Regions from separate parts of the Enterocloster lavalensis genome, predicted to be linked through region 2. Evidence: riboswitches for the same ligand, from Rfam matches in the RefSeq annotation. Region 2 holds a riboswitch; the other holds the start of a gene.
The links. A riboswitch is a leader RNA that binds a small molecule or an ion and turns the genes downstream of it on or off. The one in region 2 is predicted to bind cyclic di-GMP.
Positions count from the first base shown of each region.

Region 1: linked by a shared signal. The riboswitch ahead of ACK2JC_RS19000 (signal peptidase I) and the one ahead of ACK2JC_RS21615 (hypothetical protein) in region 2 are both predicted to bind cyclic di-GMP.

Region 1 covers NZ_CP176637.1:4,257,856-4,265,539, forward strand. The annotation lists gene ACK2JC_RS18990 (sensor histidine kinase) at 1-1,511, shown strand, start outside; gene ACK2JC_RS18995 (response regulator) at 1,543-2,343, shown strand; cyclic di-GMP riboswitch class I at 2,448-2,535, shown strand; gene ACK2JC_RS19000 (signal peptidase I) at 2,715-3,317, shown strand; gene ACK2JC_RS19005 (hypothetical protein) at 3,404-3,985, shown strand; gene ACK2JC_RS19010 (hypothetical protein) at 4,130-5,680, shown strand; gene ACK2JC_RS19015 (signal peptidase I) at 5,697-6,194, shown strand; gene ACK2JC_RS19020 (hypothetical protein) at 6,455-7,585, shown strand.
Region 2 covers NZ_CP176637.1:4,828,921-4,836,604, reverse strand. The annotation lists gene ACK2JC_RS21625 (hypothetical protein) at 83-931, opposite strand; gene ACK2JC_RS21620 (hypothetical protein) at 1,175-2,098, opposite strand; gene ACK2JC_RS21615 (hypothetical protein) at 2,086-4,914, opposite strand; cyclic di-GMP riboswitch class I at 5,027-5,109, opposite strand; cyclic di-GMP riboswitch class I at 5,287-5,369, opposite strand; gene hflC (protease modulator HflC) at 5,626-6,498, opposite strand; gene hflK (FtsH protease activity modulator HflK) at 6,498-7,562, opposite strand.

The DNA.
Region 1 (7,684 bases), 570 kb from region 2:
ATGCGATCTGTTTCCATACAGCCTTTTCCAGCGTGGAGGTGAGGGTGGGAGACCGCCTGCTGTACCGTTACAATTCCGACGGTATGCGCCCTTCCGGCAAGGCGACGCCCAACCACTGGAATATGGTGCAGATTCCGCCGGACTGCGCTGGACAGACCATAGCCGTGACCTTGCGCTCCCCGTACCGTGTGTCCTCAGGCGTGCTGTCACCGGTCTGGCTGGGGGCGCCGCTGAAGCTGACTTCCTACCTGCTGCGGCAGTATATCCCGCAGATGATGGTTTGCGGGGTATTCATGATCCTGGGACTGGCCATCTTCGTCAGTTCATTTTACCTGCGCAGCCTGCTGGAGGACGTCTGTACAGTCCGCTGCCTGGGTATATTCGTGGTGTTAGCCTCCCTCTGGATGGTAAATGAGGTGGAATTTCCCGGGTTCATATGGGATTTCGGCTATACCATGACCATGGCCCGCTATATTCTGTCCATGATCTGCCCGCTGCCCTACCTGTTTTACCTTATGCATCGGTTCCCCCGGGAGTACCAGCCGGCGCTGCGACGGCTCAGCTATATGTTCTCCGCCAACTTTTTTATCCTGAACATCCTGCACCTGACAAATGTGGCGGATTTCATGGAAACGGCCTGGGTTACCCACACCTGTTACGCAGTTATGTTTCTGGCGCTGCTGTTGATCATCGTAAAGCGTTTCCGCAGGGAAAGGCCCCTGGGCGCGTATTTCAAGCTGGAATGCGCCGGGATGGCGCTGATGGCTGTGAGTCTGGGAGCGGAGATCGTTCTGTACTATCAAATGGATTATATGCGGAACGGAAATTATCTGCGCAGCGGGCTGTTCGGCTATATCGCCTGCCTGTTTGCCGCGCTGCTCATGGACACCCGGCATAAGCGGGAGGAGACTGCGCGGATCGGGCGGGAACTGCAGGACTCCAGGCTCAGGCTGATGATCAGCCAGATCCAGCCCCATTTTATTTACAATACGCTCAGCTCCATCCGGACGCTGATCAAGTTGGACCCGGACCGGGCCTACAATCTGGTCTACGATTTCTCCAAATATCTCAGGGCCAACATCGATTCCATCGGCCAGGGCGGTATGATCCCGTTTGCCCAGGAATTGGAGCATATCCGCAATTACTGTAATATCGAAAAGGTGCGCTTCGGGGACAAGCTGGCCCTGGTGTATGAGATTGGCCCGGACGGCTTCGAGGTTCCGCCCCTGACCGTGCAGCCCCTGGTGGAGAACGCCATCAAACACGGTATCCGCGGGAAAAATGGCGATGGCACGGTGAAGGTCAGCACCTTCGAGGACGAGCACAGCTACATGGTGGAGGTGCTGGACGACGGCGCCGGTTTTGATCCCGCCGCCGGTGTGCCCAAAACCTCGGCAGGCCTTGAAAATATCCGGCTGCGCCTGCAGGAGATCGCGGGCGCGTGCCTGGAAATCAACAGCATACCGGGCAAAGGAACCCGGGCCATTGTGCGGATTCCCAAACAGGGATAATCGAAATTTGAAACAGAGGGGAGGACGGAACATGCGGACGATTGTTGTGGATGATGAAGAGCTGTCCATGCGCCAGTTTGAGATCGAGTGCGCGCAGGTCAGGGAAATAGAACTGGTGGGGAGGTTTACCAATCCCCTGGAGGCGCTGGAGTACGCCAGGAACAACACGGTGGATTTCGCGCTGCTGGACATCGAGATGCCCCAGATGAACGGCATCGAGCTGGCCAGAAAGCTGCGGGAAATCAAGCGGGATATGATCATTATTTTTGTCAGCGGCTACAGCGATTACGTGCTGGACGCCCTGAAAATGAAATCGGACTACTATGTGTTCAAGCCCTACAGCCGGGAGGACATCATGGACGCGTTAAACCGCGCCAGGCTGCTGGCCAAGGGGCAGGCCAAGCGGGTATTTATCAGGACCTTCGGCCGGTTCGACGTGTTTATCGACGAGAAACTTGTAAAATTTTCCAATGCCAAGAGCAAGGAGTTGCTGGCCCTCTGCGTGGACCACATGGGCGGCGAGGTGACCATGGAGGAAGCCGTGGACAAGCTGTGGCCGGACAAGGACTATGACAGCCGGGTGAAGGCGTTGTACCGGAAGGCGGTGATCGGGATACACGGGGTGTTCGAGGAGTACGGGATCGAGGGCGTATTCTACAACCGCCGGGGAGGCTGCTATGTGAAGGGCGATGATCTGGAATGCGATTACTTTGAATATATGAAGGCATCCGGCGGGGGGAGATACCACTATGAGGACGAGTACATGTTCGACTATAGCTGGGCCGAGGAGACCAACGCCAGGTTGTCAAGTGGACGTACGGGCAGGGGGTGAGGAGAAAAATACGGAGTCAGAATTTTAAATTTAATAATTTTCAAAATACGCGGAAATAGTTGCACATCGGTTGCGCAGGCTGCGCTATACTGAGCCCATATCAACTACATACTTGGCAAAACTGATGAAAGTCAGCGACGCAAAGCTAAAGGGTCTAAATCATAGTATATGATATGACAGCCAGTTGCCCCTATATGGACGTTCCGGGTATGGTACGTTTATATTTGGTTCGCGTATTGCACGCCCAAGGTGTGTTTATGCAGATTTTTAGGCAATCCTGACTGGACTCAGGATTGCCTTTTTTGTGCTGAGAGTGCCCCTCCGGATTGGCTGGTCGGGAGAAACATTTGAAGAAAGGAGATGAGTGAGGGATGAAGGAAAAAAACGGTTTGCTGCAAAAGATCGTGGGAGCTGTGGGGATCGCGCTCTGTGTGGTGTTCGTTCCGCTGCTGTTGATCAACGTGACGCTGATCGTGAAGTCTTATACCAGTCCCGACAAGGTGCCTGATTTCCTGGGGTATAAGCCGTTTATCGTGCTGTCCGGTTCCATGGAGCCGAGTATCATGACCGGCGACATGGTATTTGTCAAGGAGACCGATCCTGACAGCCTGAAGGTGGGCGACGTGATCGCTTACAAGAGCGGAAGCGCGGTGGTGACCCATAGAATCGTGGAAGTGAAGTCGGAGAACGGCGAGACGCGGTATGTCACTCAGGGCGACGCCAACAACGCTGCCGACCAGGGGCTGGTGAAACCGGCGGACGTGGAAGGCATTTACCAGAGAAGAGTCGCCGGAGCCGGGAATCTGGCGATGTTCATGCAGACGACCACGGGAATGATTCTGTTTGTGGTGTGCCCGCTGGTGCTGTTTGTGCTGTGGGATGTGATCCGCAGACAGCTTGAAAGCCGGAAGGAAGTGTCCAGGACGAAAGAACTGGAGATGGAATTGGAACGGCTGAGAGCGGAGAAAGGGTGACGGCGGGGACGCGCGGAGCCTGAGTGATGGTAGGTAGTAATTAAATTTATTAATAAAAAATAATTAAAAAGGAAAGAGGAAAAGACATGAAGAAAAGTATTTTTGGGAAAATTGGAGCAGCAGTTGTGTTGACACTGGTTACCAGTAGTTTGGTGGGGGGGGGGGGGACGTTTGCAAAGTATACCAGTAGTACAACTGGGCAGGCAACTGCAACGGCGGCACAATGGAAGGTAGAATTTGCTAAAAACGATAATAGTGCGTTTACTAATACAGCAGACATTGTGCTGGAGGGAAAAGGTGCGGATAACAAAGTGATTCCAGGAGATGAAGGATCATTTAAGATTAATGTAAATGGTGATGGAACTGAGGTTGGTTTTGACTATAAGGTGTTAATTACAGCGGATGGTGGGGAAAATGCGTTAACGGGCGTAAAATTCTATGAGGATTCGGAACATAACACTCCGATTACTGAGGCGGGCTTGACAGGTCAGGTTGCATATAGTGCGACGAAAGATGCTATGAATGTGGCTAGAGAGATCTTCTGGGTACTTCCGGATAGTGCTGATGGAATTAATGATGCGCCTGCAATGGCTGGTAAAACTGGTACATTTACTTTAACGATGACTGCTGTACAGAACCCGGATGCGATAGCAAACGATGGTAATTAAAAATTATAGGGTAAAGGCTAATCCGCAGTGAGCGGTTTAGCCTTTACCAGAGTACAAGTCCATTCTTATAGTATCTGTATTCTAGTAAAGGCTAAACAAATCGAAAAAACATTTAGTTCAATTATGTAAAAGGAGGCCCTGCCCATGCCCAACTCTGGCCCAAAATCACATAAGAACAGCCAGACCACCGGCAACAGCAAGACCATCTGGATCATCCTTCCCATTCTCCTGCTGTTCGTTTCCATCACCTCCTTCCTTGCGGGCACCCACATCGGAAGGGCGACGGATCACCGTTTGGGGCAGATGTTGGACACCATCGTGCTGTCCCCGGAGAACGAGGCTGTGAATCCGAACCGAATCGACTTCAGCGGACAGATCTTTTACACAGACGGTTCGCCCTGTGCAAACCGGGTAATAGAGCTACACAGCGACCCCAGGCGAACCACCACGGATTCGGAAGGGGTTTTTCATTTTAAAGATGTGGAGACCGGAACACACAACCTGGCCTTGCTGGACGATTCCGGGAGGCAGGAAAGTCAGGTTGAAATCCACATAGACCGCGAAAGCGGAATCCAGACCGGCAAGGTCACCGGTAACGCGGAGGCGTACCAACTGGCGGTGTCCGAGAATGTCATTGCAGTGCACATCCGCCTCCAACTGGATGAAAACGACGGAATCACAGTTACCCCGGATGTCTACACCCGGGACGCCGGAGCCGATCACTACAAGGACACCTCCGGGAAAACGGCAGATCCGGTTGCGGCCCAGCCAGCAGCCAATGACCAATCAGAAATACCCGAGTCCGGCGAGGGCCTTCTTGCCAAGGAGAATACGACGGACCCGGCAGCTCAGGCCGGTCAGGCTGTCGGACAGACGCAGTCCCAGCTTCTCCCGCCATCCGCGCAGGATCAAAGCAACAGCGCCGCCGCAGAATCCGTCCCCATAGCGGGGCAGGAATCCACCGCTGAGAGCCTGGAACAGCCCTCTCAGCCCCCGGCGGAGACCAGCGCGGCAGCCGGAAATCAGACGCAGCCGAATTACTCGGGTTCTGACTCTGATTCCTCACACGATCACTCATCCAGACCGCCCACCCCGTCGACTGATCCAACGGAACCAACGGAGCCATCGAACCCCACTGATCCGACTGATCCAATCGATCCGACTGATCCGACTGATCCAACCGATCCAACCGATCCAACTGACCCAACTGATCCCACCGACCCCACCGAGCCAGACCAGCCCGCCGACGTGCAGGTACAGGAAAAGAACGGACCGGTATGGCAGCAGAACACGGAGATCAGCCTGTTTGCGGATCGGACCGGAACGGGAGAGGACCGGAAACTAATGCCTGGTTCCAAAGGCAGTTACGAATTTCTGGTCAGCAACCGGAATTCCTATGAAATCCGGTATCAGATGAAGATTTCCGCGCCGGAAGGCCAGCTTCTTCTGCCCCTCCGTTACCGATTGAAATCGGACGGTCAATATCTCTGCGGGGATCAGGACACCTGGCTTACTGCGGAACAGCTCTCCGCCGAGTCTGTGAACCTGGATCCGGGAGAAGAGAAGGAATATCTCTTGGAATGGCAATGGCTGTTCGCCGGTGGAAATGACATATTGGACACCAAAATCGGCTCTGCCGCGGACCTGGAATACCGGGTGATCGTGATGATTCACGCGGAGCAAACCACATCATAGAGGAGACATGATCAATATGAAACAAATCGGACGTTGGCTGCAGCGTTTTCTTACCGCAATTCTCGTTGCAGTGATATTGATGAACGGCATACTGCTGGTGAAGCGCTTTGTCTATCACGAAGAACTTCCCTCACTATTTGGCTACTCCATGGTGACCGTGCTTTCGGGCAGCATGGAACCGGCGTTTTCGCCGGGGGACAGCCTGATCATCCGCCAGCAGGCGGATTACGCGCCGGGGGAGATTGTGACCTTCGGAGATCAGGGGACATTTGTCACTCACAGAGTTATGGAAAAAGATGGAGAAACCTTTCAGACAAAAGGCGATGCCAATAACGCGCCGGACGGCGTGACGATCAACCGGGATAATATTTATGGAAGCGTCCGCCTGGTCATTCCGCGTTTGGGGAATCTGATTCTGTTCCTCAAATCGTCGCTGGGAATGTTGGTAATGGTTGTGGCGCTGATGCTCCTGGTGGAAGCGCCCCATTTGCGGAAACGGGAACTGGCGGGCTGACGGCGTTTGGAATATTTGTGAAAGAATGGGTATGAAGGGAGGAAAGGAGGATGGCGTTTTTTTCTAGGAACAGCAGCGAAAAACCAGCGGATTCAAACGGAAAAAGACGGCATTCTCTTAACGCCTGGCTCTTGTATTTCGGCATTGCAAGTATAGGGCTGACCGGAGTTACATTTTCCAAATATTCTACAACTATTACCGGAACGATTACTGTGCAGGTGGCCCAGTCTTTTGCGCTGACATATTTGGATGACAACGGTGTGGAGCTTGGGGAAAGTGTGGTCTACGAGGGACAGTGCGCCACGGAGGTGCCGGAGATACCGGAACACGAGGTGACGGACTCCGTGCCTTTGGTTGGGACGTTTTCCTTGCTGTCACTGGACGATGATTCGGACGCGGAGATCCACCGGGTATTTCTGGGATGGACTTTGGATGGGGAAAGCCTTGTAGATCCTACGGAAATTGTGGTTGATCAAGATTTGGTTTTTGTTGCGGTTTACGAGTACACCCAAGAACCTGCTCCCGAGGCCGCCTCGCCCTCCGAGGCTGAAAAAGTGGAAGCAGGAACCGTGCCGGGCGGCGGTCCGGGCGGAGGAAGCGGTGCTGGCGGCCCGGAGGCGGGAGCGGAAAATGCCGGGCAAGCAGGCGGAGATGCGGGCGGTGAGAAAGACCCGATCTCTGACGGCACGCCGGGCGACCCAACTGAAAACGGCGGCCAGTCCCCGGATACAGGCGATTCCACCACTGGCGGAGATACCGGCAGCGCCGGACAGAACGACAGTTCCGGGAAGGATGAAAACAGCAGTTCCGGCGGCGAGACGGCTGGCGGGAGCGATCAAAGTGGAGATAACGGAACTGGAAACGGTTCCACAGAATCCCCGGATGGAAGCGGAACCGGAGACATTTCCGGCGGAAGCACAACGGATCCGGCAGATCAGAACGGCTCCACCGGCGGCTCAGGCGAAATGCCGGACGACAGCGGCTCCACGGGAGGTACGCCGGATCACACTGAAGGTGGCGGAACTTCCGGCGGTACAGGCGGAGAAAACGATAACGGTGGGACCTCCGGCAGTACGGGAGGCGAAAATGACAACGGAACCTCAGGCGGCACCAGCGGCGGAGCTGATAACAGCGGAACTTCAGGTGGCACCATCGGAGGAACTGATAATAGCGGAACCTCCGGAGGTACAGGAGGCGAAAACGGCAACAGCGGAACCGCAGAGGGCAACGGCGGAGGGAGTGACAATAGCGGAACCTCCGGCGGAAATGGAGGAGAAACTGATAACAGCGGAACCTCAGACAGCAACGGAGGAGGAACTGACAACAGCGGAACCTTAGACGACAACGTAGGAGGAACTGACAATAGCGGAACCTCCGGCAGCGGCGCATGAGATTCGGGAGGCAACGCCGGTTTCGATGGGAACTGAATGGGATTTAGCGTTACATGCTGGTTCCCACGGCAAACACAGTACAACCCAATCCAAATAAGT
Region 2 (7,684 bases):
CCCTGTTGGAATCACCGTTCCAACAGAGATGTTTTTTGTATTACGTTTGTACTGCCAGCAGCGGCACCGTTCGATCCGGGGCTCACCGGACCGGGGCCATACTGTTCAGTACGCCGTTGATCTCATCGGCAAAGCCGGTGGTGTAGACAAGCTGCACCAACATAAACACATCGCCGATCTTGCGCACGTAGGTGGTCTGGCAGATGGAGCCGTTCAACATGCTGGATTGAATCCGGTAATAGCTGCTTCCGCCCAGCTGCACCTGGTCCACGCCCTCGATCTGATTTCCGCTCTGGCCGTACAGAAGGGTCAATAACCGCGCCATCTCCGATTCGCTGAGGAGCTCCCGGCCATTTCCGGTCTGATAGAAAATCACCATGGAGGAATAGCCCGGCAGCTCCACAAACAGCTCCGTGGCGCATTTGTCATCCATCTCCGCAGCGCCTTCCACACCGAAGGTCTCCTCGCGATAATTCCTTAGGTCCTTGCCGCTGAGAATCCGCGTGCCCTCCGGCACGGTCAGCTTGTAGTTGGCCCAGGTATTGACAAAGGTGTTGCCCTGCCACTCTCCCGGATACACGCCCTGGGCCGGATTCCCCATACTGGCGCCGGTATCGTCGAACATGTAGGCCGCGCCGTCGATGTTTTTTGTGGTGCTGACGTACATGCGGCCGTCCTCACCCAGATAGTACCATTGGCCCTTGTCCTCCAGCCATCCCGTGTCCATGTACCCATTGCTGTTAAAGTGGTACCAAAAACCGTCCTCCTCCAGCCAGGTGTCCGAGCAGAACGTATCGTCGTCCTTCAGATACCACCAGCCGTTTTCATTGTGTTTCCAGTTCTCCTGACCCGCGAAGGCCTGAAACGGCAGCACCAGAGCCATGGAAACAGCCAGGGCCGCGCCTGTGATCCATCTGCGCATGTTTTTCATTCAAATTCTCCTTATTCAGCCGCTGCCATGCGTCTCTTGATCCGAAGCCGGGAAACCGTTGTGAGGCGGGCAGCCTGACGGCTGATAAAAGGCGCATTTGCGGCTGTCGGTGGGCCGGTTTCCATCCCGCGTGTCATTTTCTCCAGTATAGCACATTGCCATATATTGGAACAAGGGGAAATGGAAAATCCATCGTCTGCTCCGGGGCTGTTTTCGGGCTGTTCCCAGGTGCCTCCCGGCGTCTTAATCCGTCTCTCCGGTCCAGCTGCCGTCCGGTCCCACGGGGTACCCGCCCGGCGCCTTGCAGTTCACATAGAGTGCGCCCTGGTTCTTTCCGGGGTCTGTCTCGAAATAGTACCATTTGCCCTCGATCTGCTGCCAGCCCACGTACATGTGGCCGCGGGTTCCGTCGGAGTTGCGGTGCAGGTAATACCAGCTGCCGTTCCAGAATACCCAGCCGTCCTTCATGTAACCGTCTTCGTCAAAGAAGTACCAGGAATATTTGTCTCCGTAGGTGAGGTACGCCCACTGTTCCCTGGGCCATGTGCCGTTGTTGTATTGATACCACCAGCCCCTGGAATCCTGAACCCATCTGCCCTGCACGGTTGTGGAATCGTCGGAGTCATGGGAGCCGCCCGTGGGCTTTGGCTGCGGTCCGGGGTCCGGCTGCGGCCCGGGATCCGGCACATCCGGTTCCTGGTCAGCCAAAAATTCAATCTCAAAGGCGCTGAACCCGTTGGCATAGAGGCGGAGGAATTTCCCGCCCGCTCCCCGTTCCACGGCGGCCTCGTAGGACTCGTCGCCGCCGGACGCATGGTGAATCACCAGGGCCCTTGAGGCGGTCACGCTGTCGGGAACACCCACCAGAAATTCGATTCTGCTGCCGGACAGCTGGTCGTTGCCGATGATTTTGGTCTGGGGCTCCCCGGTGCCGCCCGGGATCACCTTCATGACCGGGGTGACGTCCAGGATCAGCTTCTGGGGCGTTACCGCCACCTCCCCGTCTTTGGCTTCGGCGTCGACCTTGATATCCAGGATGTCAATCTTTAAGTAGGTGCTGACCTGATCGCCGGGCTTCACCCCCTCCAGGCTTTCGATGGCGGCGTTCAGGCTGGGCACCGTGCTGTTTGCCGCAGTGTCGGCGATAGCCTGGATCACATCCTCCACCGCGGCGTTTTTCTTGGCCTCCAGCTCCTCCGGGGCAATGGCGCTGCCCTCAGGGCCGCCGGCGTCTCCACCTGCTCCGGTTCCGGCTTCTGCTCCACTTTTCCGGGTTCCTCCACAGGATCGGGGAGCGGCGCGGCGGCGCGGATTTGCGCAATAAGATCGGCGTAATCCTCATATGTGGTGATTACCGTGGTGGAACCATTGTCAAAGAGAACGGTAGCTTCCGTCCAATGGCTGTCTAAGTCCAGGGCGTCGACCTGAGAGCGAATGGACTGGTCGAGTGTGAGGTGGGACTCGGAGGGATAAATCGGAAGTTCTACCTTGGTTGTATTGTTCTGGTTGACTCCCTCGGCGCGAATCAGAACGCCCTCCGTAATTCCGCCTGCAAGCGCGATTTCAGCACAATCCATCTGAGGTGTACTCCCATAATCCCGGTCTGTCAGGTACAAATCCCCGCTATAAATAATCGAACAATCCTCCTCCACAGCTGAGGAATACTCAAACTGACAGTTGTCGGCATAAATTTCAGAAGAGCCGGTTTGAGAAAGGCAATTATCCTCATAATAGCCCCCGCCAAACACTCCGTTTACCTGGCTGTTTTCCAGACGGATCACCGATTTTTCCAGCCTTATCTCCGGCGTGCCTTTGTCATAAGAACAATACTGGCCTCCAAAAAGCTCGCCACCGCCATAGCCGAATACTCCAATCGAAGAATCCGTGACAGAAATATTGGTGGTCCCGCAAATCAATTTCTGATTCGCTACCTTGTTATTTCCAATATTACCGCCAAACAAAGAAAATGAAAAATCAAAATAGCCTACCTGCAACTCGCTATTCTCTATATTGATATGGGTTTCACCCACATCTGCAAGAGCGTTATCTGCTCCATCCCACAAAAAGCAGCCCCCACAGCCCATGCAGATCAGCACGGAAGAGTCTCTCACCGTCAAATTGGTGCTGCCGATCTCCGCTTTTGAATCTTTTCCGTCTAAAACGCTGCCGGCATAGATGCTGCCGATCTCAAGTGTCGTATTATCTTCGATTGTAATGTTGCAGGAATCTGTAACCGATACGTCCGCTCCTGCCGCAGTGGCCATACTGCCGCCCACAATCACCAAATCCAGACCTCCCGGGCCTCCCAGGAATTCTCCGCCTGTGATTGTGATATCCGTGCGGTCCAGTTTAATATTTTTACCGCCTCCGTATAGATTTGCAAGCTGCCCGTGCTCCAGAAGCAGCGGAACGCCATTGGCAAACAGCGTGGCTCCATTTGAACCTTTTCCTATTTTATATCCCCCCCCCCCTATATTTTTCTGGGTTATGGTAATATGCTTGATCCCCATATCCTGCGGAATAAAAACCTCCGCCTCGTCCTGAGTATCCCCGGTCAGGCAGATCGTCACCTCGCCGCCTGCCCGCGCGATCTCATCCTCGGTCAGGTCTTCCAGCGCCTGGGCCATGGTCATATCCGCCCCGGCCTCTCTATATCCGTCCACAGCCACAGCCGAGGCCGTAGCCACCAGCAGTGCAAAAGGTGAAAAATGGGATACCGGGGCCACAACCGCCCCGCCGTCCACCGCTGTTTCCAGCTGTTCCGCTTCCTCCAGCTGTTCATCCAAATGGAACAGATCCGCTTGAACGTTATCCGTGTCAGACAAGCGTTCCAGCAGTTCAACGCTGATGATCACCTCGTCCTCAGGCTCGATCAGTTCCTCCCCGCTGTACAGGGAAATGTCAAATGCATAAATCTGCTGCCCGGCGTCCTCCGTCTCCTGATCTTCTCTGGCGCGGGACACCGCATCCTGTATTTTTTCCAGTTCCCCGGCAGATTTGATCCGCTGAACCACCAGCTCCGTATCCTCCGGAAGGATTCCGGCCTCCGCCTCCACGGTAATCCGGACTCCGTCAACCGTCGCAGTCAGCATCATGTCCTCCTGGGACATCTGCTTTTGCGCCGGGGTTTCCGGCGGAATCAATTCCGGGTTCAACGTGCTCTCCGCAACTGTGGTTTCCGGGGCCTGAGACGCCGGATTGCTCTCCACAGGCTGCGTTTCTTCAGTGGATGTCTGCTCCGAAACGGTTTCCTCCGGCAGCGTCTCATCCGGGCGGATTGCGCCGGACTGGCTGTCATCGGGGGCGGACTCCTCCGGAATAGTCTCCTCGGGCAGCGTTTCATCCGGACGGATTGCGCCGGATGAATTCTGGTCCGGTAAGGTCTCTTCCGGCTGGGTTTCCTCGGGCAAGGTCTCCTCTGCTGAGCTGCCTCCCTGGGACCCTTGATTTTGATTGGCGCCGTTCTGGTTTTCCTGGTTCTGGCCGGAACTGTCCGGGGTTCCCTGGTTCTGGCCGCTGCCGTTCTCATTTCCCTGGTTCTGCTCAGATCCGTCCGGAGCGCCCTGCTCCTGGCCTGCGCTGCCCTGAGAACCCTGGTTCTGACCGCTGCCATCCGGGCTTCCCTGATCCTGCCCGCTGCCGTCCTCATTTCCCTGGTTCTGCTCAGATCCGTCCGGAGCGCCCTGTTCCTGGCCTGCTCCGTCCTTACTCCCCGCTTCCTGGCCGGAACCGTTCTGTTCTCCCGGCTCCTGCCCCTGCTCCGGGCCGGCTTCCGCTTCGCTTCCCGGGCTGTCCGCTTCCGCCAAGCCGTCCACAGCAGCCTCATAGCCGTCAAAGCTTCCTGTATCCGCATCCCCTGCATTTTCCGTCAACTCCATGCCGTACGCCGGTACGATCATTCCTCCGGCGGCCGGCAGCACGGTCATAACCGCTGAGAGCCACAGCGACACTGCGGCTTTTGATGCGCGTTTCAATCCTTTCATGTTCTACCTCCATCCTTCTCATCTCATAAAATGACAGAAGTGTCCAGAACATACGTCTAAAGCCCCTTCATGAAGGTTTTGCCGTCATTCTTTCGCTACTACATTCCATCATTCCTGCAACTGGCTGGCATGCCGTCCGGTTTAGCCCCTGTAGCTTTGCGCCGCCGCCTTTCGGCGGGTTTGCCTTTATAGTCTAATGTGTATGCAACTTAAAAGCGCTTCGCTATTCCCGCGCTTTCCTGCGAATTACAACCATCCCGCCACCGGGCCCTCTGCCCTCCTTTCCTTACATGAATTTTGCAGCCCCGCCGGACTTTTGCATCAAAAAACAGGCAGCACAAACGCCACCTGTTCAGAGCCGGTCGTACCGGTGAGAGCAGCTGGCTGGCTTACCATCCGGTGAAGCCCCTGTAGCTTTGCGTCTCCGCCTTTCGACGGGTTTGCCCAATCTTTAATTTCGTTGCATCCTTAATTTCTATTATATTAGATTTACAGAAAATAGCAATAAAATAATCTACATAATGCAAATTATCAAGATTCGAGTCCATCCGGTAAATCCAGAGCCTAACGCTTAAATTCGTGGTTTTAACCGGCCCTTCGGCTCTCCCCCAAAGCCCGCTCCCCGAACGGCCAAAAAAAGAGAACAGCAGCGCTGTTTCAACGCTCTGTTCTCATTTTCGCCGTCAAACGGACAGCTAAGTTATATCGCTCTTAATTCCCTGACAAAATCCTGGCCAACTCGCTGTCCTCATCCAGAATAATGGTCTTATTGCTCCCCTTCATGGAAGCCTTCATCGCGTCCAGAGACCGCACATAGTTGTAAAAATCCGCCTTGGACTCATCGTTGTAGGCGTCGCTCAAAATCTGCATGTAGCGCGCCTCGCCCTCGGCCTTGATTTTCTCCGCCTCGGCCTGAGCCTTGGCGATGGTCTCCTTCACCGTCCGGTCCGTCTCGTTCTTGATCAGCTGGGACTGGTAATCGCCGTCCGCGGTGTACTGGGCCGCGATGTTGTTCCGCTCGGAGATCATACGCTGGTATACGGATTCCTTGTTGGAGTCCGGCAGATCCAGCTTCTTGGTCTCCACCGCGTAGATGTGGATGCCGTAGGAATCCATGGAATTGCCAATGTTGTCGGTGATGGACTGGGCCAGCTCCCCGTCGCGGCCGGAAATGATGTCGGCCTGGTTGGTGGAGGACAAAACGGTCTTGATGGAGTTGTACACCACATTGCCCAGACGGATTTCCGCCTTCTCCTTGCTGGCGTTTAAGGAGGACAGATATTTCACCGGATCACTGATATCCCAGATCACAAAGGAATCCACGGTCATTACCTTCTTATCCTTGGTGGTCACATCGCTGGGATATAAATCGGAGATCATCTTGTGCTTTGGAACCCGCTGCACGGTCTGCAAAAACGGGATGCACAGGGACGGGCCCGCATTTTCCTCCACCCGCACCACTTTTCCGAATTGTTTGATCAGCACGTACTCGTTGGCCCTGGTAATGACCACCGCGTTGGAGAGCACAAACAGAACCAGGAGCAGCAGGATCAGACCTGTGCCTTTAAAAATACGTTTTTTCATCACTCAGCTCCTCCTTTCGCATTTCCGTCCACAAAGGAATCCAGGGGCAGCACCGTCTGGGTTCCGTCGGAACCGTCCACAATCACCTTGAGACCCGGGAGGACTTCCTCCATCATCTCGTAGAACATACGCTTTTTGGTGATCAGCGGGTATTTTGCGTACTCGTCGTACATGTCGTTGAAACGGGACACCTGGCCCTCGGCCTCGCTGATGCGCTCCTGCTTGAAAGCCTCCGCGTCCTTTAACGCCTTGTCGGCCTTGGCGTTGGCGGCGGGAAGCTGCTCGGACTGGTACTTCTTCGCCTCGTTGAGCTTGGTGTCCATGCCCTGTTTGGCGTCCTCAACCGCCTTGAAGGCGTCGTTGACCGCGTCCGTGGGCGGCACCGCGTCCTGGATGGTCACGTTGTTGATTCCGTAACCGATGTCCTCCTGCTCCAGCCGCTCCGTGAGCAGAGTTTTCACCTTGGTCTGAATCTCCGCCTTGCCCGTGGTGATCACCTCGTCCACCCCGTAGGAACCCACGGTGTCGCGGATATAGGACTGGGCCAGGTTGCGCAGGATGGAAATAGCCGATTCACTGTTGATGTAGGCCCGCACCGGGTCCACGATCTGGTACTCGATGTAGAAATCCACGTTGACAAAGTTGAAATCGTTGGTGATCATCTCTGCCTCGCTGGGCACGGTGATGGGATTGTTCTCGCTGTTGGCGTGGTTGTAGGGGTCGTAGTCCGGGTCGTAGCCGATGGACATGCCCCTGATCTCCTTGGACATCTTGTGGACCTGCTGGATATAAGGCCATTTAAATTTAAAACCTGAGGTGGTGACGCTGGAGGGCGACCCCAGGGTGGTGATCACCGCCATCTCGTTCTCCGACAGCGTGTAAAACGACTGCAGGGCCGTGACCCCTAAAAACAAGATGAGAATCACCATCTTAAAAGCGAACAGCACCGATTTGGCGCCCTTGCCCGCGCCGCCTCCCTGTGGATTCCCCTGAGGCTGCGCCTGCTGGTTCATCTTCGCTTTGTTGTATTGGTTCATGAAACTGTTACCGCCGAAAATGTTCATTTTCCTCTCCCTTCCGACCTGTGTTGTCCTTCGTATGCCAAATGGTTCGATGCCGGGGCGCGGTTTGCGCGCGCGACATTAGCAAAATTATAACATAGGTTGGGGAGAAGGGCAAATAAAGG